3 regions of the Paenibacillus sp. SSG-1 genome follow, and region 1 is predicted to be linked to each of the others. Evidence: riboswitches for the same ligand, from Rfam matches in the RefSeq annotation. Region 1 holds a riboswitch; each other region holds the start of a gene.
The links. A riboswitch is a leader RNA that binds a small molecule or an ion and turns the genes downstream of it on or off. The one in region 1 is predicted to bind cyclic di-AMP.

Region 1 (6,267 bases):
CCAAGCGAAAACAAAGAAGGAGATTGCATCATAAATGCAAGAAACTCATATGGATATTCTAAATTTTCCGAAATTTAACATCCTGAGTATATGTGAGAATGAGTTTGAATTTCTAATTCAAATGGTGACGAACTCTCCACCTTTGGCTTGCCCTCATTGTGGATGTATAGCCAACCTCTACAAACACGATAGCAGGGAACAGATTTGTATGGACTTGCCTCTTCACGGCAAGCGTGTAAGCCTTCTCATAAAGCGTCAGAGATATTGCTGTAGAGACTGCAATCGAACCTTTTGGGAACACTTAGACCACACCATAGACAAAAAGCGAAACTGCACCAAACGATTATTGTCTTATATAGAGACGCAAAGCATTGAACGTACGTTTGTTAGCATATCCGAGGATGTTGGATTGCATGAAAAAACAATACGCAACATCTTTCGAGATTACATCAACCGTCTTAGAGAAACGCATCGATATGAAACTCCCAATTGGCTTGGGATTGACGAAATTCACATCATTAAACCAAGATGCGTTTTAACCAACATTGAGGAATGTACTTTGTTGGATGTTTTGCCAAATCGTAATAAGGAAACCGTTGCAGATTACCTCTTACGCCTTCCAAATAGAGGACAAATCCGATACGTCACTATGGATATGTGGCAACCGTATAAGGACGCCGTAAGGGATGTATTGCCAAAAGCTCTTATCATCGTAGATAAATTTCACGTTGTCCGTATGGCAAACCAAGCGTTAGAAACCATTCGTAAGCAGATCCTTGAAGGATTATCGCCAAAAGAACGCCGCGGGCTGATGCCAGGCCGTTTTATCCTCTTAAAACGGGATATAGAGCTTACAGAGAAGGATCGGATTACGCTAGACCTTTGGAGAAAGAATCATCCGTCTCTCGTCACTGCTTATGACTTAAAGGAATCATATTTGGATATTTGGGAATGTGATAACAGACAAACGGCATTTCTTAAATACAACGAATGGAAAGCTAAAGTACCAACGGAACTGCAATCCGCTTTTGAACCACTGACAAAGGCTATGAAGAACTGGGAAGAAGAAATATTCGCTTATTTCGACCATCGCATTCGCATTCCAGATGCTTATACGGAATCTCTAATTAGACTTATTCGAGTCATTAATCGTTTAAGAAGGGGATACTCTTTTGAGGCCCTAAGCGCCAAGATACTCTTTACAGAGGGACTTAGAAAGCAATGCAACCCAAAGTACCAGAGGCGGTTTGATAACTACCATCTACGGGAGGAAAACTTCCCGATGTTTAATAAGCCAGCTATCGAAGTTGTTCGTGAGCCAGAAGAAATAATCTTCCTTGGAATTGATTTTTCCACCTTAATCGATAAATTGGAGAAGGACGAATGTTGACGATACCCGGCGTTTAATAGTCAAAAAGAGATGTCATTGCACTGGATCCATGGTGAGATGATTTCTCTTTTTTGTTTGTCTAAGGTATATTCAGATTTTTGTACGAAAGCAAACATTGAATGAATAAGGTTGTCCTCTAAACTCTGCCCCGGGCAGAGTTTTTGAGAGTGGTCCGGGAAACCTTCACAAGTTCTTCATAAGTTTTGGGTAGAATGTTTGGGAGATGAGGATTCAATCCAAATAGAAATATGCAAAGGTGTGTGACAAACTGTGAAAAAAGTATTCATTTTTATTAGCCTTGCAGCAATCCTGGTGCTAAGTGCGTGTGGAAACAAGGATAACGCAAACAATAATACGAACATGGACATGGGCAGCGACCATTCAAATATGGGGGATATGGGCAGCATGAACCATTCGGGTTCGGGTGAGGTTCCTGAAGGGTTGAAAGAAGCTCAAAATCCCACCTTCAAAGTTGGAGATGAGGTTGTGATCCATGCCAAGCATATGGAAGGGATGGATGGTGCCAAGGCTAAGGTGGTTGGGGCCTACGACACGGTGGCTTATGCTGTAACGTATACTCCAACCACTGGAGGTGAACCCGTCCCCAATCACAAGTGGATTATCCAGGAGGAAATAAAGGATGCGGGTAGTGAGCCCTTGCAGCCAGGAACTAAGGTGACCATCGAGGCTGATCACATGGAAGGTATGAAAGGCGCAGAGGGCACCATTGACTCTACTGAAAAAACAACGGTATATATGGTTGACTATACGCCAACTACAGGAGGAAACCCCGTTAAGAATCATCAATGGGTAGTCGAAAGTGAGCTTTCTAAATAGAGTATTTTTTAGCAGGTGAGTGATGCTGCGTGGCACAAGACGGCGAGTTCCTTTCTCCTTATGTACGTTATATGACTGATACTGTAAATATTGGATATGGGCAGCGTTATGACGTGTTATCGACAAGCTCAATGAAGATCATGGTTCGACTGTGTACTGACGGATAAATTAACCGATCTGACAATGCCAGATCGGTTTTTTGTTTGGCGTCTATATGATGATTTGCCTTAGTTTTTTGTTGCTCGGAATCTAGCCATTGACAAAAAAACTGATTATATACTACATTATGTAGGGTTACATTTTTTTAATCATTATTGCCGAATTTCTTGATACTGAAAACGGGGGAACCATTTTTGGGTGAAATATTCTCATTGAAGAATAGAGGGAACCTTCTACCGAACCCTTAGCTAACTCCGTAGGCATCGGAAGGAGAACTACATAGTGAAGAAAGTAATACTGTCAATGTTAGGTGCGGCCATTGTTTTTTCAGCAAGTGCAACCAGTTCCTTTGCCAGCTCCGTTAAACTCGAAAGTGAGGTGGATAAGGTCGTAGGCACTCCTTATCAGTGGGGCGGCACATCAGTGGCTGGTTTTGACTGTTCCGGCTTTATTTTATACATATTCGATAAATTCAATTTAGATTTACCCCGCACATCTAAAACACAGGCTCAAGCCGGAACTCCAGTAGATCGTGAAAACCTTAGAGCAGGAGACCTGGTATTCTTTAATACGGACGGTACGGGAATATCCCACGCGGGTATTTATATCGGCAATAATGAGTTTGCACACTCTTCAAGCAGTAAAGGCGTTACCATTAGCAAATTATCGGATTCATATTATAAAAATCGGTATGTTACAGCACGCCGCGTCGTGAGTCAACAAAGTTACCTGAAAATGATCAGTGAAATTTGATCTAGTCGGGATAATCTACCTAAATCAAAAATGAAAGCACCGGCTTAAGTCAGCCGGTGCGTTTTGTTGTTTATTCAGGGACGTTGTTCACATTGGGATCAGGCGTATAATTATTTTGATAATCATCATACATCACATCAGTTACCATTCCAGCGGAGGCGTGGTGTAAATCGTGGCAATGGAACATCCATTCACCGGGGTTGTCAGCTTCAAAAGCAACTTCATACGTTTCGCCAGGTTTGACGTTCAGCGTGTCTTTCATGATCGGAGATCCTTGAACTGGCTTGCCATTCTTGCTCAAGACTTGGAAGAAATGGCCGTGCAGGTGCATCGGGTGATCGTCCATTCTGGATTGATTTACAAAGGTCACCTTTACCTTATCTCCTTTTTTTACTTTGATTGTATCCGTGTCCGGAAAAACCTTTCCATTGATCGTGTAAACCATATCTCCATTTCTCATCTCGGTATTTAGATTCATCGTCACGTCTTCATCAAAGCTTTGATCCAAAGAAAATGCGGATGCAGACATGGTTCCGTACTTCTCCAAATCAAAATCGGGGAGTTCTTCGAAGGCATCGGAAGGGTCGGGTTTCGCATTGGAACCTTCGTATTGAATCATGGCTTTCATATTTTGTGCTCGATTATTCTTCGCGTGTTCTTCCAGCAACCAATTTCCGGGATGATCTGCGGTAAATTCAATGTCATATCGTTCTCCGGGAGCAATCGAGACGAATTGATCCTTGATCACAGCCGGGTCATTCACGGGCTGCCCGTCGGATGCAACAACCTTAAAGGAATGACCGTGTAAATGCATCCGGTGCGTGATGTAGCCGGCGTTAATCAACCGAAGTTTTACTTTTTCACCCTCTTTAACGGTAAGCTTATCGATCGCATCACCTGTTTTTCCGTTGATCGTATAAAGGTCATACATACTCATATCATGTCCTGCCATATTCATCCCATCGTTATCCATGTCCATATCTCCAGAACTCATCCATTCATCGAGCACAAGGGTGTAATCGCGGTCAGCGGTATCTTGGGGGTCTTCGACTACAAGAGAACCATACAAGCCTTTGTCCACTTGATTCACACTGTCTTGATGTGAATGGTACCAATAAGTACCCGGTACGGTGGCTTTAAATTCATAGGTGAAGGTCTTTCCGGGTTCAACAGCATCTTGTGTGACTCCTGGAATTCCGTCCATGTTGTTTGGAACCGGATAGCCGTGCCAATGGATGGAGACAGGCTGCTTGAGTTGATTTTTCAAGTTTATTTTGACCGTATCCCCAACCTTTACCCGGACTTGTGGACCGGGAACCGAGTTATTAAATGTCCAAACAGGAATGGTTTTTCCCTTCTCCACTTCAAGATTACTTTCCTGAGCGGTTATGGTGAATTCTTTACCATTCACAACAGGTGTTGCTGTTGTCAGTTTTGCGGATGTAGCGGATTCACTCGAGTTGGAAGTAGAGTTAGAACCCATATTCATTTTTGAATGATCCATGCCGTTCATATTGCTTACTTTCGAGCAGCCAGCCGCAAAAACGGCCACTGAGCTAGCGAGGATTATTGTTCTTAATATCGCTGCTTTCATTTGAAGAACCCCTTTCTAATTCTTTTGATGTAAGCCTCATTCATCATAAAGTAAACATGTATAGAAATGATGAAGATGGCTGGGGTAGTATAACTTTAGGCTTGAATATTATACCATAGGGGGGTATACTAATAACAAATCGAAAGGAGGAGTCGAAATTGAAAACCATTACTTTAAACGTAAACGGAATGAGCTGTCAACACTGCGTGAATTCCATTGAAGGAGCTCTTAAGCAAATAGGGGCTGGGGGGAAGGTTAACTTGTCCAATGCTTCTGTTGAAGTTCAATTCGATGAGACCAAACTTACGGAAAGCAAAATTAAAGAGACCATCGAAGACCAAGGTTATGACGTTGTTTAAGTAACCTTGAAGTGATATATAGAGGTGCCAAGAAAACCTTGGCGCCTCTAACTATGCTCGGAACAAGTGAACCCTTAATATAAGACATTGATGTCGTCAAAATGAAAAAAATCGGGAAGAAGCATAACAGGTCATTTCGTTGTGAGAAATGACCTGTTTGATTATATAGTCTTGCAGAGAACGGAAGTTGAGGCGTAGGAAAAAAAATCCGCCTATACGTTTGGAGGGAATTCATGCGTAGAATTTTAGTTGTTGAAGACGAGGAGAAAATCAGGGAAGTCATCGTCGCTTATTTAAAAAAGGAAGGGTTTGAAGCGCACGAAGCGGCTGGAGGGGAGAGTGCATGGAGTGAATTAGCCAATCAACCTTTTGATTTGGTTTTATTGGATCTTATGCTTCCCGATATGAACGGAGAGGAATTATGCCAGAAGATTCGAACAGCTTATCCCACACCAATTATTATGCTGACAGCTAAATCGTCCGTTTCACATCGTATTCATGGGTTGTCTGTTGGGGCAGACGATTATATGGTGAAGCCTTTCGATCCTCAAGAACTCATAGCCAGAATTCGCACTGTACTGCGGCGAACCAATCAGCAAGAACTTCTGGCCGATCGATTAGAATATGGCGAAGGACGTCTGATGATTGATAGCCATGCCAAACAGGTTTTCGTTCAACATAAACCCATCAGTTTAACCCCATCCGAATATAAATTGCTTCTAGTTATGGCGAGAAACTCGGAGCGTACGTTTTCCCGGGAAGAATTGATTGAACTCGTTATGGGCTTTGAATTTGATGGAGACTCGCGCATTATTGATCAGCATGTCAAAAATTTGCGTCAAAAAATAGAGGAGGACCCCAAGAACCCCTTATTCATCCGGACTGTTTTTGGTGCAGGATACCGCTTTAATGGGGGGAGTTTATGAAACGTACATTATCCTTTCGCTTAAGCACGGTTCTGATTTTATATACCGGCTTTATTTTGGTGATCGCTTCGATTGCTATGATCAATGCAACCCACTACCATTTTCAAATGTATGGACGCGAAATGTCCGAAGCGCAGCATTCAGCTGATTCACTGAATTCTCACTTGGAGCAAGCGATTATACAATCCATTGGCTTAACGATTGGGGGAGCTTTAATCGTCTCATTTGTGTTAAGTGTGTATATCGCCA
Region 2 (6,267 bases), 5.4 Mb from region 1:
CAGACCTGCTTCAGATTGGTCAAGCCCGGAGGGAAAGTCAGCATGGTTCATAAGCCGCAGCGGCTTGCAGACATTATATCACTGATGCGGCAGCATCGGCTGGAGCCGAAACGGATTCGCTTTGTTCATCCGAGGGCCCACTTGGAGGCGAATATGGTGCTGGTCGAGGCAATGAGGGAAGGCAAGCCGGAGGTGCGGTTGCTGCCGCCACTCATTGTATATAATGAGAATAACAGCTACTGCCCCGAAATTCTGGATATTTATTATGGAGCTAAAGAGGGAAAAGAATGAGTCTGAGCATACAAAGCAGTTTTCAGGAAAAAGAAGAGGGCGCGCCGGGTTCGTTATACCTGGTGGCCACGCCCATCGGCAATTTGGAGGACATGACGTTTCGGGCGGTAAACACGCTAAAGGCCTGTGACATCATCGCCGCAGAGGATACAAGGCAGACGCGCAAGCTGCTCACCCATTTCGACATTTCCCCGTCTATGTTGTTCAGCTATCATGAGCATAATAAGGCGGCAAGCGGACCCGAATTAATACGCTATATAATAGAAGGAAAAAATTTGGCTCTTGTCAGCGATGCCGGTCTGCCGGCGATTTCCGACCCCGGGGCCGACCTCGTCCAGCTGGCGTTGGAACAAGGAATTCCCGTTATTCCGGTCCCGGGTGCCAATGCTGCGTTATCCTCCCTGATCGTGTCGGGACTTCCGACCGAGCGCTTTACGTTTATCGGTTTTCTTCCCCGGGAACGCAAAGAGATTCAAGCGGTGCTGGAGCCGCTGCAGGCGGCATCCGGAACGCTGCTGTTTTACGAATCGCCTCATCGGGTAATGAAGACACTCAAGGCCATCCTTGAAATTCTCGGCAATCGGAGAATTGTGCTCGCCCGTGAACTGACCAAGCGATATGAGGAGTTTGTCAGGGGAACCATTGAAGAATGCCTCGAGTATCTGGAGGAGCATGCTCCGCTTGGCGAATACTGCCTCGTACTGGAAGGCGCGGATCCGAAGGAGGAGCAGAAGCAGCGGAATGCTTGGTGGCAGGAGCTGACGGTGGAAGAGCATGTGGAGCATTACGAAGGGGAAGGGTTGCCAAGGAAAGACGCCATGAAGAAGGCGGCCGCCGACCGTGGTGTTTCCAAAAGAGATGTGTATAACGCGCTATTGTAATAAATGCAGTGGTGAAGGAGCAATAGGTAGAAGAGAGTAATTTGGTGGGTAAACCACATTTTTGAAAAGACAGTCGCCTTTTATAGGGATGAAAGTTTTTCCGAGGTTAGGGAATTTGTGGCAAAATGGAAGCAGCCGGAGTTAGGATGCATCGTGCGGCTGCTTCTCTTCTCCTTGTAGCGGTCATCCCGCCGACAATCAAAAAAAATGCCTCCCACGGCCGGGTTCTAAGCCGAGGAGACACCAAGGAGATATGAAAAAGGTTAGAATTAACAATTTGAATTACTCTTATTATATACTAAAAATCTTAATTTGTCACAGGTGTTGGGATTTCTGATATGCAATCGTGACAAACAATTTTTCCTTTGAAGTAAGTAACATTCTCAGCATTGCCGCAGAAGATGCAGGCCGGTTCGTATTTCTTGAGCATAATACGTTCTCCGTCCACGTAAATCTCAAGTGCGTCTTTCTCTCCAATGCCCAAGGTACGGCGCAGTTCAATGGGGATAACTACCCGACCCAGTTCGTCTACCTTTCTTACAATACCAGTTGATTTCATCATAACTGATCATTGCTCCTCTCGCCATAGTTTTAAAATGTCATAATTCGACAACGTTCTCTCTTTAATGATATCAATAATACCAACGATTCCCAAAACAGTCAACCAGTAAATTTGGTTCAATAACCTTACAAATAGCATAACAGCTAGGAAATCACTCATATCAGGATTCTTTTCCAATTATATCGCCTTGGTAGTATAATGTCGATTTGGAAAACCTTAATTCTGCTTATTTCGACATGTATCGACATCAATTGTCAAAAATATTTCAAAATTAAAACACTTAACAACCCGAATTTCACAAAATGAATGGAGTTGACCTGAACATGAACCCACTAAGTGAGGAAAAAGTCTTTAAAGATCCGGTTCACAATTATATTCACGTCCAGGACTCCACGATTTGGAGGCTTATTAATACGACCGAATTTCAGCGCTTGCGGCGGATCCGGCAGCTTGGAACCTCGTATTTGACGTTTCATGGAGCGGAGCACAGCCGTTTCTCCCATTCTTTAGGGGTATATGAGATTACACGGCGGATTATTTCGCAATTTGAGCGCAGTGGATATCCGGATTGGCCAAAAGAAGAGAGGCTGCTGACGCTGTGTGCGGCGCTGCTGCACGACCTGGGACACGGCCCCTTTTCCCATTCGATTGAAGAAGCCTTTCATATGAATCATGAAGACTGGACTCGCCGGATTGTCACCGGAGATACGGAAGTGAATGATATTCTGAGCGAGATTGCCCCGGACTTCCCGGACAAGGTATCCGCCGTCATCGCGAAGACCTATGATAAACCGATTGTAGTGAACCTCGTTTCGAGCCCCTTGGATGCCGACCGGATGGATTACCTGCTTCGGGATGCTTATTACACCGGGGTGAACTACGGCACGATTGATATTGACCGTATTTTACGGATGCTCCGTCCTTACCAGGGCAGAGTGGTGGTCAAAGAGTCCGGGATGCATGCCGTGGAGGATTATTTAATGTCCAGGTACCAGATGTACTGGCAGGTCTACTTCCATCCGGTAACCCGCAGTTCAGAAATTATTTTGCGCCAAATTTTCCGGCGGGCCAAGGAGCTGTACCAGGATGGTTATCCTTTTGGCTTTATGGTCGAGCCGCTGCCGCAGCTCTTTGAAGACAAACTGGACGTGCAAGCTTATCTGAAGCTGGACGAGGCGCTGATTCAAACGGCCTTCCTTCAGTGGTCCTATGAGGACGACCGCATACTCAGCGAGCTGTGCACCCGATTTATGCACCGCAAACTGTATAAATATGTAGAAATGGACTCCGTCGATTTGGAAATGATCGATGAAATCCGCCGGGAGTTTGGACAAGCCGGAATGAACCCGGAATATGATCTGGAGATTGATTTTCCGACCGATCTTCCTTACGATGTATTTCGTCCGGGTGACGAGTCGAGCCAGAAACAGATCCTGCTGCTCGACCGCCAGGAGCAGCTGCGGGAAATATCCGAGGTGTCGGATATTGTCCGGTCCATCAGCGGCATTCACCGCGGGAAATATCACTTGTATTATCCGGAAGATAAACTGGAAAAGGCGATAACCGATCTTTCTCCTTCGATTTCCCGCATTTTCAAGCTTTAATGACAAAATACCGTACGAAAGTGAACCTGTGGTACCGACAAGAAAGGAGTTCAAATTCATGGAACTGTTCGACACGCATACCCATCTGGATGCGCAACAATTCGACGAGGACCGGGGGCGGGTCATTGACAATGCCGTACAAGCCGGTGTAACCCGGATGATCAACGTTGGTTTTAACCGGGAGACGATTCCATCGACGATGAAGCTGGTGGAAACGTATGATTTTATATATGCGGCCATAGGCTGGCATCCGCAGGACGCCGTTTTTATGCAGGAAGGCGATCTGGAGTGGATTGCATCCTTATGCAGTCACCCCAAGGTGGTGGCCATCGGTGAAATTGGTCTGGATTACTACTGGGACACCTCGCCGAAGGACGTGCAGCACCGGGTCCTCCGCCAGCAGATCGGACTGGCCCGAGAGCTCAACATGCCGATTGTTATACATAACCGGGACGCCCATGAGGATATTGTGAAAATATTACGGGAAGAGAAGGCCGGCGAGGTCGGCGGTGTCATGCATTCGTTCTCGGGGAGCTGGGAAACCGCGAAGCTGTGCCTGAATATGGGCTTCCATCTTTCGTTTGGCGGACCTATTACGTTCAAGAATGCCAGAGTCCCCAAAGAGGTCCTGGCTCAGGTTCCGATGGACAGGCTGCTCATCGAAACGGACTCTCCTTATCTCACGCCACACCCTTTCCGAGGGAAGAGAAACGAGTCGGCAAACGTCCGTCTGGTCGCTGAAGCGGCAGCCCAGATTAAGGGGGTTGACCTGGAGGAAATTGCCCAGATTACCACCCAAAATGGGCTGGAACGATTTGGAATTGTGTGAAATCGGGAGAAAAACAGCCGAAAAAATGAGCATGAGCGAATGATTAAAGAATTTTAACAAACAAAACGCCGAATATTACATTTTTTTAACCACTTTTTCAAATAAACGTGGTTGATTACCGCTTTACAACATGCATCAAAACAGGATATCATCTTTTCAGTGAATCATTGAGCTGTCGTTAAGGTCTTACCTTCGCAGCTTCATGAACCAGTCTCGCTGAGTCTCCCGCATGGGAGAACGGGGGAACCAATACTGGAGCGGGGCATGACAGACCGGAAGCGGTCCGGTGCTCGCAAACGTATTTGATTTCTTTTTTGGGTCTCTGGGGTGAATTGAACGGCTTTACGCCATGAGCGTAAGGACGCGAATAGGGCGGCTCTCTTTCGCCCGAACCCGACAGCTAACCCCGTAAGCGGATAAAGAGAGGTACCCTCGTGCATGACAATTCCGATATTCAGACATCCGGAAGCCACGAAAGAGTCCTCGTAAGCTCTTTTCTATCGGCTTCTTTTGTTTTGAATAAAGGAGAGGCAGTCATCATACTGTTGTATAACAGGAGGTGACAAATCATGATGGAGAGATTGGTTCATGGTGCAAGAACGCATGCTTTCTGTGGGTTCTTGTAAAAAATTGAGTATAGTCGCGTCAAATACAATCATGCATAACTCTAGACGGCGAGGCTATGAAGGAGGATCGAGAAAGTGGGCGTTTTCCAACCAGAGAAGACCCATGATTCAAAAATCTCCAGCATGTCTTACGCATTGCGATGGAAGCATGAGAATTTGCGCCAGATCTCCACTGCAGCTATCGTTTCAATCGCGGTTACCCTGATGATCTTGCTGCTCGTGTACAGTCAATCGCGAAAACAAGTTTATTTGGTAGTAGACGGTCAAATGAAATCTGTACAGACCAATACATCTTTACTTCAAGAAATGCTGGATGAGCAGGAAATCAGTCTGAAACCCGAGGACCAAATATCGATGCCGCTGAGCGGGGCTATATCCGACGGCGACAAGGTCGTGATCGACCGCGCGAGTCCTGTGAAGGTGACGGCTGATGGTGCAACGAAGCATTTGTATACAACGGCCAAAACGGTCGGCGACGTGCTGAAAGAAACCGGCGTCAAAGTCAAGGAAACAGACATTGTCACTCCGGCTGTCGAAACGGCGGTCTCCACCAACACGGACATCCGGATCGTCCGGATGAACAAACAAGTGATACAGCGTCATGAATCCCTCCCCTTCCGGGTGGTCAAAACCTCCGACCCCAGCATTTATAAAGGCGAGTCGCGGGTGATTCAGCAGGGATCTCCTGGCGTCATGGTGCAGTACATTGAGAAGAAGTACAAAGACGGCAAGCTGGTGTCCATGAAAATGGTGGGCAAAAAAGTGCAGACGGTGACCAAGGATAAGGTCATAGCCGTCGGCACGAAGAAAAAGCCTGTTCCCGTAGTGACCGAAGTCAAAACAGCCGTTGCCAAAGCTTCTTCTACCCCTGCCAAGGTGAAGAAGGTCAGCAGCAGCAGTAACAACCGGGTCAGCAAGGCCGGCGTTGACTTTTCCTACAAGAAGCTGATCAAAGTCTCCATGACCGCTTATTCGTCTGGCGAGTCCGGAGTCGGCACACGCACCGCCACAGGAACACGTGTCACGGAAGGCCGCACGATTGCGGTTGATCCAAGCGTCATTCCTTTGGGATGGTGGGTTTACATTGAAGGTGTTGGCTTCCGTCGTGCGGAAGACACAGGCGGAGCCATTAAGGGAAATAAAATCGATATATACTACGATTCCGTCCAGCAGGCACGCAACTTTGGCCGTAAATCCGGCCTTAAGGTATACGTGATCGGTCCGGTCAAACCGGAGCTGAACTAATTTCGTTTTACTTTGCCATTCTAATGTTATAGTATTATGATCATGAAAATGTCATGCTAAAGAAGAGGAGCTTTCCTCTTCTTTTTGTTGTTAATTTACAGCAGTTTGTCTATACCGGGACCCCGCAAAGTACCTGAACAGGCATCACGGTTTATGCCACTTGCAGGGACTTGGCTGTCCGGCGGCATTGACGGGTATAATGTACTCGAAAGGAAGACAGGAAATCATG
Region 3 (6,267 bases), 320 kb from region 1:
TCGGGCAGGCGGAGAAGTATTTGCTCATCGCCGGGGGCGCCCTGGTCATTCAGGCGCTGCTGACCGCCGTCACGGCCATGATCCAGTCTCACGGATTAACCCGGCAGACGATGGTCGTCACGATCGGGATGAACGTGCTGAATATTTTCGGCAATTACCTGTTTATTTACGGCCCCGGAGGCTTTCCGAAGCTGGGCGTCGTCGGGGTGGCGATATCCACCGCCTTTGCCCAGTGCGTCGGGCTGGCCGTCAATCTGGTGCTGCTCCGCAAGGCGGCGGGCGTCTACATCCGCTGGAACGACCTGTTCGTGTGGAGCCGTGAGCATATCGGGAAGGTGCTTCGCGTCGGGGTGCCATCCTCGGCCGTGTCCTTGTCGTACTCCGCCAACCAGTTTGTGACCACGGCCTTTATTTCGTCGCTTGGGGCCAGCGTGCTGGCAACGAAAATTTACACACAGAACATCATGTTCTTCGTCATGATTCTGGCCGTCTCGCTGGGCCGGGGCGGGCAAATCATCGTCGGGCAGCTGGTCGGCGCGGGCCAGAGGGAAGAGGCCTACAAGCAGGTGATCCGGAATCTGATCCGCAGCGAGCTGATTACGCTGGCGGCCGTCGCCGTGCTGACGCTGTTCCGGCAGCCGCTGATGAAGCTGTTTACGACCGACCCGGACATTATCGCGATGGGAGCGGCCTTGCTGCTGCTGAGCTTTCTGCTGGAGCCGGGGCGCAACTTCAACGTCATCCTGGAACGGTCGCTGCAGGCCGCCGGCGACGCCCGGTCCGCCATGATCGTGTCCATCACGGTGACCTGGCTCTTCAGTGTGCCGCTGACGTACCTGCTCGGCATTTATTGGGGATACGGCCTGTACGGCATCTGGGCGGCTTTTATCGCCGACGAATGGCTGCGGGGCATCCTGCTCTGGGTCCGCTGGAGGAGCAAGGCCTGGCAGCGAAAAGCGCTGGTGCAGCTTCGCAGCGAGGAGCAGGCGCTATAGCCGCCCGCGCAGGCAGCACAAAAGAACCGCCACTCGGGGATTATCCGGGGTGGCGGTTCTTTGTGCCGGCGCCGAACAGGGACAGATATGCCGAGGAGCGGCGGATCAAGGCGCGGGTATCCGTCGGGAATTCCCGGCCGAGCAGCGGGAGGCGGTTGTAGGGAGCTTTCGCCTGGATTTCCGTTTCAAGGGCAGCCGTCCGGCCGGAGATCGCAAGCGACGTTCCTCCCCCGATGCGCAGCGATGCTGCGGCTCCTTCGGCGTAAGCCGTACGGTTCAGCTTGAGAAGGCCGACATCAAGGGATCTTCCCATCTGTTCGGCTGTTGTGCGCGCGGTATGCTGCTCCAGGCGTGACCTGACATCAAGCAGCGCCATCAGCGCGAGCGGGTACTGATTGTGGTCCGGATGCTTCAGAATGTTCATGGCCGTCGCGGTGATGGCCTCTTCCAGCGTCAGGCCGCAAATATAGCGCAGGCGGCAGCCCCACCGTACCAGATCGAAGGCTTGCTTGCCTGAGCACAGCAGGCCCTCGGCAAGCCCTTCCTCGCCGGAGTAAGGCAGCTTTAAAATGCCGATCCGGCAGTTTTCCAGCCAGCCCAGGCTGTGGTGCTGGTATCTTGGAAGAACGATTTCAAACAGTTCGATGGTGGGAATCAAAGCCCGGTTCATCGTGACATCCTCCTTGACCGTGATTTCATGGATACTCCCTGCCGTCTTGTTCCGGATCGTCACGGCCAGTAGGGTTCCATACATGTGTCCGATTGGTAAACTATCCGCATCATACGTCCAAGGGATATCTTTGGCAAGAAGACGAGGCGGATTTTTCGGATCAAAACCAGCATCTTTCCAGTGTAAAGTCCAAAATTGCGGCAAAAAGCCGCTTTTTTTCAGCCTAGCGGCTTCAGCCCTATACCGGCATTATATTCCGATCCAATGGGCGGGTTCAGCCATATGAATGGCTTCCCGCCTTCAGTTATCCAGCAAAGCTAAGGAAAGCGGTAGGAAAGGCCGTAAAACAATGATTCCTACGGATTAGGACCCGTTTTCCCATCAGATCCCCAAATAAAGCAGGGAATCGTATCGTTTCCCTGCTTTACAGTTCGCCGTCCCAGGCGTATATTCATTTCATCATCCAATAGAGTAAGATTTGCGACTTGATGAACGCTGAATTTTCCGATGAAAAGCGGGGGAACCAATCGCAGTCCTCGTCCCACGGATCTTTATGCTGGGGCTTGCGGCTTGCAGGGGTGAATCGGAGGCAGGACAATGCCTGTTTCCGTAGGGCTACTCTCACGGCCCGAATCCGTCAGCTAACCTCGTAAGCGTAGTTGAGAGCGGAGGAAACTGTGATTTGACGCATCAACACAGGGTATCTGCTCTGTGTTTTTCTGTGCGCTCATTTTGAAGGATGAAGCGTGTACATGGAATATGTCTATTCGCTGAATTTCCGCCGGAGGGCGGAAAGCGGGGGAACCGGTCGTGTCTGCAGCATCCGCTGCGGCCATATGGGGTGAATCTCGAAAGTGATGAGTAGGGCTACTCTTGGGCCCGAATCCGTCAGCTAACCACGCAAGCGTGTTAAGAGAGGCAGCTGTTATTCATGCAGATGGCAAGGCTTATTCGGCCTTGGAGTTGGAAGCATGGAAGAGTGTCCTCTTTCCGGTGCTTCTTTTTTGTTGTTTAAACAAGGAGAAGCATCGATTCCCAAGCGGGCGGCGCCCGCGATTTTGCACAAACAGAGAAAACAGGTTATGTGGGAGAGAGGAGAACATGAAGTGCCTCAGATACAAGTAAACGGAACCACGTTATATTATGAAATTCACGGCAGCGGCACGCCCATCGTGTTCATTCACGGGCATTTGTCGTCCCATCATATGTTTGAGCCCCAGGTCGAATATTTCAGCAAGCGGGCGAAGGTGATTGTGCTGGACCTCCGGGGTTATGGCAATTCGGGGAAGCTTGACGTGGAGGTCGGGCACATTATGGAAACCCAATGCAGCGATCTGTGCGAGCTGCTGGATAAGCTGCATATTTCGCAGGCGACGCTTGTCGGCTGTTCCAGCGGAAGCGTGCTCGCCCAGACGTTTGCCGCCCTTCACCCGGACCGGGTCAGCGCCCTGGTGCTCGTAGACAGCTACTTCGCGGGATGCTTCGGGAAAAAGAACCATTTGCTGAATATTTGCGAGGCGTGCAGCTGGCTGTCTTATTATTTGCCTGCGGAGTTTTTCCTCCGGTCGCTGCGGGTGACGTATAACCGGTGGAGGCCGGTCTACAGCATCCTGCGCAAGGAGCTGTACCACAAGCGGCCGACAGAGTCGATCAAGCAGCGTATGGAGCTGCTGCGTATGGAGATGCCTGCCAATTTGGCACGGCTGCCGATGCCTGTACTGTGCGTCGCAGGCAGCCAAAGCGAGTGGTTCGTCAAGCAAATGCAGCGGGCGGCCACCCTGTTCCGGCAAGTGCAGCTGGCGACGATCGAGGATGCGATGTACCCGACCCATTTATGCCAGCCGCATGCATTCAACCGCATGCTGCTGAACTTTTTGATGGACCAGCATATTTACCGGACCCGGGAAGCCTATGGAGGGTAGCCCGCGGTCATGGGATTTGCCTCCTGGAAAGAAAATCGCATCTTGAATCGCACTGGCCCTAACCAAACGATCTACTCGCTATATTAGCTAATAAGTTAACCGCCCGATAAGAAGGCGGTTAACTGAGCTCTAGCGAGTATTCGTTTTTTCAATGAGACTGATTATATTAAAAAGGGAGGGATGAACCGTCCATCAATATCGGTGAACCCGTATTCCTGGGCAAGATCACCAACCTGTAGTACCCGTCCGTTTTTCAGTTTCACCTCATCATCCCCAGCTAGGGCTGACACCGCTCGCCCTACGTAGTACGGCGACTCCGTGTGTTTCAGAGCCTCAACCTCTTTCCAATGAGCTTCATCTGTACCGAAGTTCCTTAATACCAGTTCTGTTCTCATCCAGCCAGGGGAGACCGCTACCACGGTTATTTCAGTGCTTTTGAGATCATGAGCTAATCCGAGCACTGAGCGGTTAATGGTATTCTTGGCGAGGTCGTAATAGAAAGTTCCTAAATACTTATCCTGATCCTGAAATGTGGTATGTACGATCAATCCAGAATCAGCTTCCAGCATAAGCGGGATCGCATAATGGTTTGTCGCTATTTGTGGGCGTACTCCATTCTGAAACATAGCATCCCACATGTTCAGCGGATATTCCCAGAATGGTTTGGATTGTAAATTCACTTCCAAGTCATGCAGTCCCCAGACGTTATTCACTAGGATATGGAGCCGTCCTTGTTCCTGTCGGATTCTCTCGATCAAAGCCTGTGTATCCTCATCACGGGTATGATCGCAACGACATGCGTACGCCTCTCCTCCATGACTTCGAATCTCCTCCACAGTTTCATCGATACTGCCTGGAAAACCGTGTGTAGTCGTCCCTCGTAAACTTCTTCCGGATACATAAACTACTGCTCCGGCTTTCCCAAGCTCAACGGCAATCCCACGTCCTGCTCCCCGGCTTCCTCCGGTTACAAGAGCGATTTTCCCAGCGAGTCTCTTCAAGTCCATCTACTCCTTCGCAGTTATTTATTTCATCATACTATGGTAATACGTCATTAACTGTCGTAGTTTGAGGATGAACGATTGATTTTTGGAATAAATGAAAAGGCAAGCTTGAAAGTTAGGCATATTGCTAATTTGTTATTTGCGGCTATATCGATAAAATACGTTATGGGAATCTGGGCTGCGGTGTGCAGCCTTTTTTAGGTTGGTGAAAGTGCTTGTGCCATTGACAGGCAGGGATATAATGGAGAGATATCATCATGGCATAAGAAGGAGGAAAAGTTGTGGCAACCATCGAAGATTTGATGAAGCTGGACATTCGCATCGGAACGGTGGTCAAGGCGGAGCCTTTTCCGGAGGCGCGCAAGCCGGCGATCAAGTTGAGCATTGATTTTGGGGAGCTTGGAGTCAAGCGTTCCTCGGCCCAGATTACGAGAAGGTATACCCCGGAGCAGCTGATCGGCCGCCAGGTGGCCGCCGTCGTTAATTTTCCCGTGCGGCGGATTGCCGGATATGAATCGGAAGTGCTCGTTCTCGGCGGAGTTCCGGAAGAGGGCGATGTGGTGCTGCTGGCCCCTGATGTGCCTGTCGGTAACGGCACGCCCATTGCTTGAACATTTAACAAAACGAAAGGATGGATACCGATGATTCTGCGCCCAACGAAGGAAGACTACAACGAAGGTTTCGCCAAGTATGTCTCTCTCGTACCTGAGGGGAACCTCGAGGAGATTCTGAACGGGTCTCTGAACCGGACGAACGCGTTTTATTCTGCACTGACGGAAGACAAGGCGAATTACCGCTATGCGCCAGGCAAATGGAGCTTGAAAGAGGTGCTCGGCCATATCACGGATAATGAGCGCATCATGTGCTACAGACTGCTCCGCATCGCCAGGGGGGACGCCACGCCTTTGACCGGCTATGACGAGGAAGTGCTGATGGAAGGCGCAGCCTTCGACCGTTTCTCCATCGCTGAGCTTCTCGAGGATTTTGCCGCCGTTCGCCGCTCCACGCTGACGCTGCTGCGGAGCATTCCGGACGAGGCCTGGACCCGGAGAGGTACTGTAAACGGCTATGAATCCACCGCCGCCGCTTGGGCGTATATTCTGACCGGACATGAAATCCATCATTATAACGTGATCCAGGAAAGATACATATAACTTCCCAAGGGTCAAAATTGGGCCGATTGCCGGCCATGCTGCGTGGCCTCCAGCTCGCACTATGATTTGAGGCGCTCCTCGGCAAGATGAATAAAAGCCTGCGCAGCATGGCCCAAATATTTATCCGCCCGGTAAATGATGCTCATTTCCCTGTAAGGCGGATCATCATGGATGGGGAGGAACCGCAGCTTCGGATCGCCGATGGCTTCGACGAGCGTAGGCGTCTGAACGGTAACCCCCATATTTTCCCTGACAAAGCGGAAGAGCGAAGGGTTGGACGTCGTTTCCACGACGATGTCCAGGTTAAACCCGTGCTTCCGGCAGTATTGCTCGACGAGCTCCCTTCCCCAGAACCCCTTGGGATACATAATGATCGGCAGGCCGTTCAGTTCAGTCAGGGAGACCGACTCCCTGCCGGCCAGCTCGTGTTCGGCAGATACCACCACGCCGTACTCCTCCCGGGGCAGGGACCGGACCACCAGCCGGTTGTCGTAAAGCGGCTTGAGCGAGATGCCGATATCG

Region 2: another riboswitch for cyclic di-AMP. It lies ahead of BCV73_RS29120 (3D domain-containing protein); the one in region 1 lies ahead of BCV73_RS04650 (C40 family peptidase).
Region 3: another riboswitch for cyclic di-AMP. It lies ahead of BCV73_RS03250 (alpha/beta fold hydrolase); the one in region 1 lies ahead of BCV73_RS04650 (C40 family peptidase).

What each region holds. Positions count from the first base shown of each region.
Region 1 is NZ_MBRK01000001.1:976,318-982,584, forward strand. Features, by position in the region: gene BCV73_RS04635 (MFS transporter) at 1-34, shown strand, start outside; gene BCV73_RS04640 (ISL3 family transposase) at 50-1,390, shown strand; gene BCV73_RS04645 (YdhK family protein) at 1,661-2,227, shown strand; cyclic di-AMP (ydaO/yuaA leader) riboswitch at 2,533-2,664, shown strand; gene BCV73_RS04650 (C40 family peptidase) at 2,669-3,139, shown strand; gene BCV73_RS04655 (multicopper oxidase family protein) at 3,210-4,733, opposite strand; gene BCV73_RS04660 (copper ion binding protein) at 4,892-5,092, shown strand; gene BCV73_RS04665 (response regulator transcription factor) at 5,326-6,018, shown strand; gene BCV73_RS04670 (sensor histidine kinase) at 6,015-6,267, shown strand, end outside.
Region 2 is NZ_MBRK01000001.1:6,378,549-6,384,815, reverse strand. Features, by position in the region: gene BCV73_RS29145 (tRNA1(Val) (adenine(37)-N6)-methyltransferase) at 1-291, shown strand, start outside; gene rsmI (16S rRNA (cytidine(1402)-2'-O)-methyltransferase) at 288-1,172, shown strand; gene BCV73_RS29135 (AbrB/MazE/SpoVT family DNA-binding domain-containing protein) at 1,480-1,734, opposite strand; gene BCV73_RS29130 (HD domain-containing protein) at 2,058-3,338, shown strand; gene BCV73_RS29125 (TatD family hydrolase) at 3,397-4,167, shown strand; cyclic di-AMP (ydaO/yuaA leader) riboswitch at 4,372-4,598, shown strand; gene BCV73_RS29120 (3D domain-containing protein) at 4,869-6,038, shown strand; gene rnmV (ribonuclease M5) at 6,265-6,267, shown strand, end outside.
Region 3 is NZ_MBRK01000001.1:659,639-665,905, forward strand. Features, by position in the region: gene BCV73_RS03240 (MATE family efflux transporter) at 1-995, shown strand, start outside; gene BCV73_RS03245 (hypothetical protein) at 1,036-1,749, opposite strand; cyclic di-AMP (ydaO/yuaA leader) riboswitch at 2,149-2,336, shown strand; cyclic di-AMP (ydaO/yuaA leader) riboswitch at 2,424-2,588, shown strand; gene BCV73_RS03250 (alpha/beta fold hydrolase) at 2,772-3,587, shown strand; gene BCV73_RS03255 (SDR family NAD(P)-dependent oxidoreductase) at 3,749-4,588, opposite strand; gene csaA (chaperone CsaA) at 4,873-5,202, shown strand; gene BCV73_RS03265 (DinB family protein) at 5,233-5,745, shown strand; gene BCV73_RS03270 (LysR family transcriptional regulator) at 5,805-6,267, opposite strand, start outside.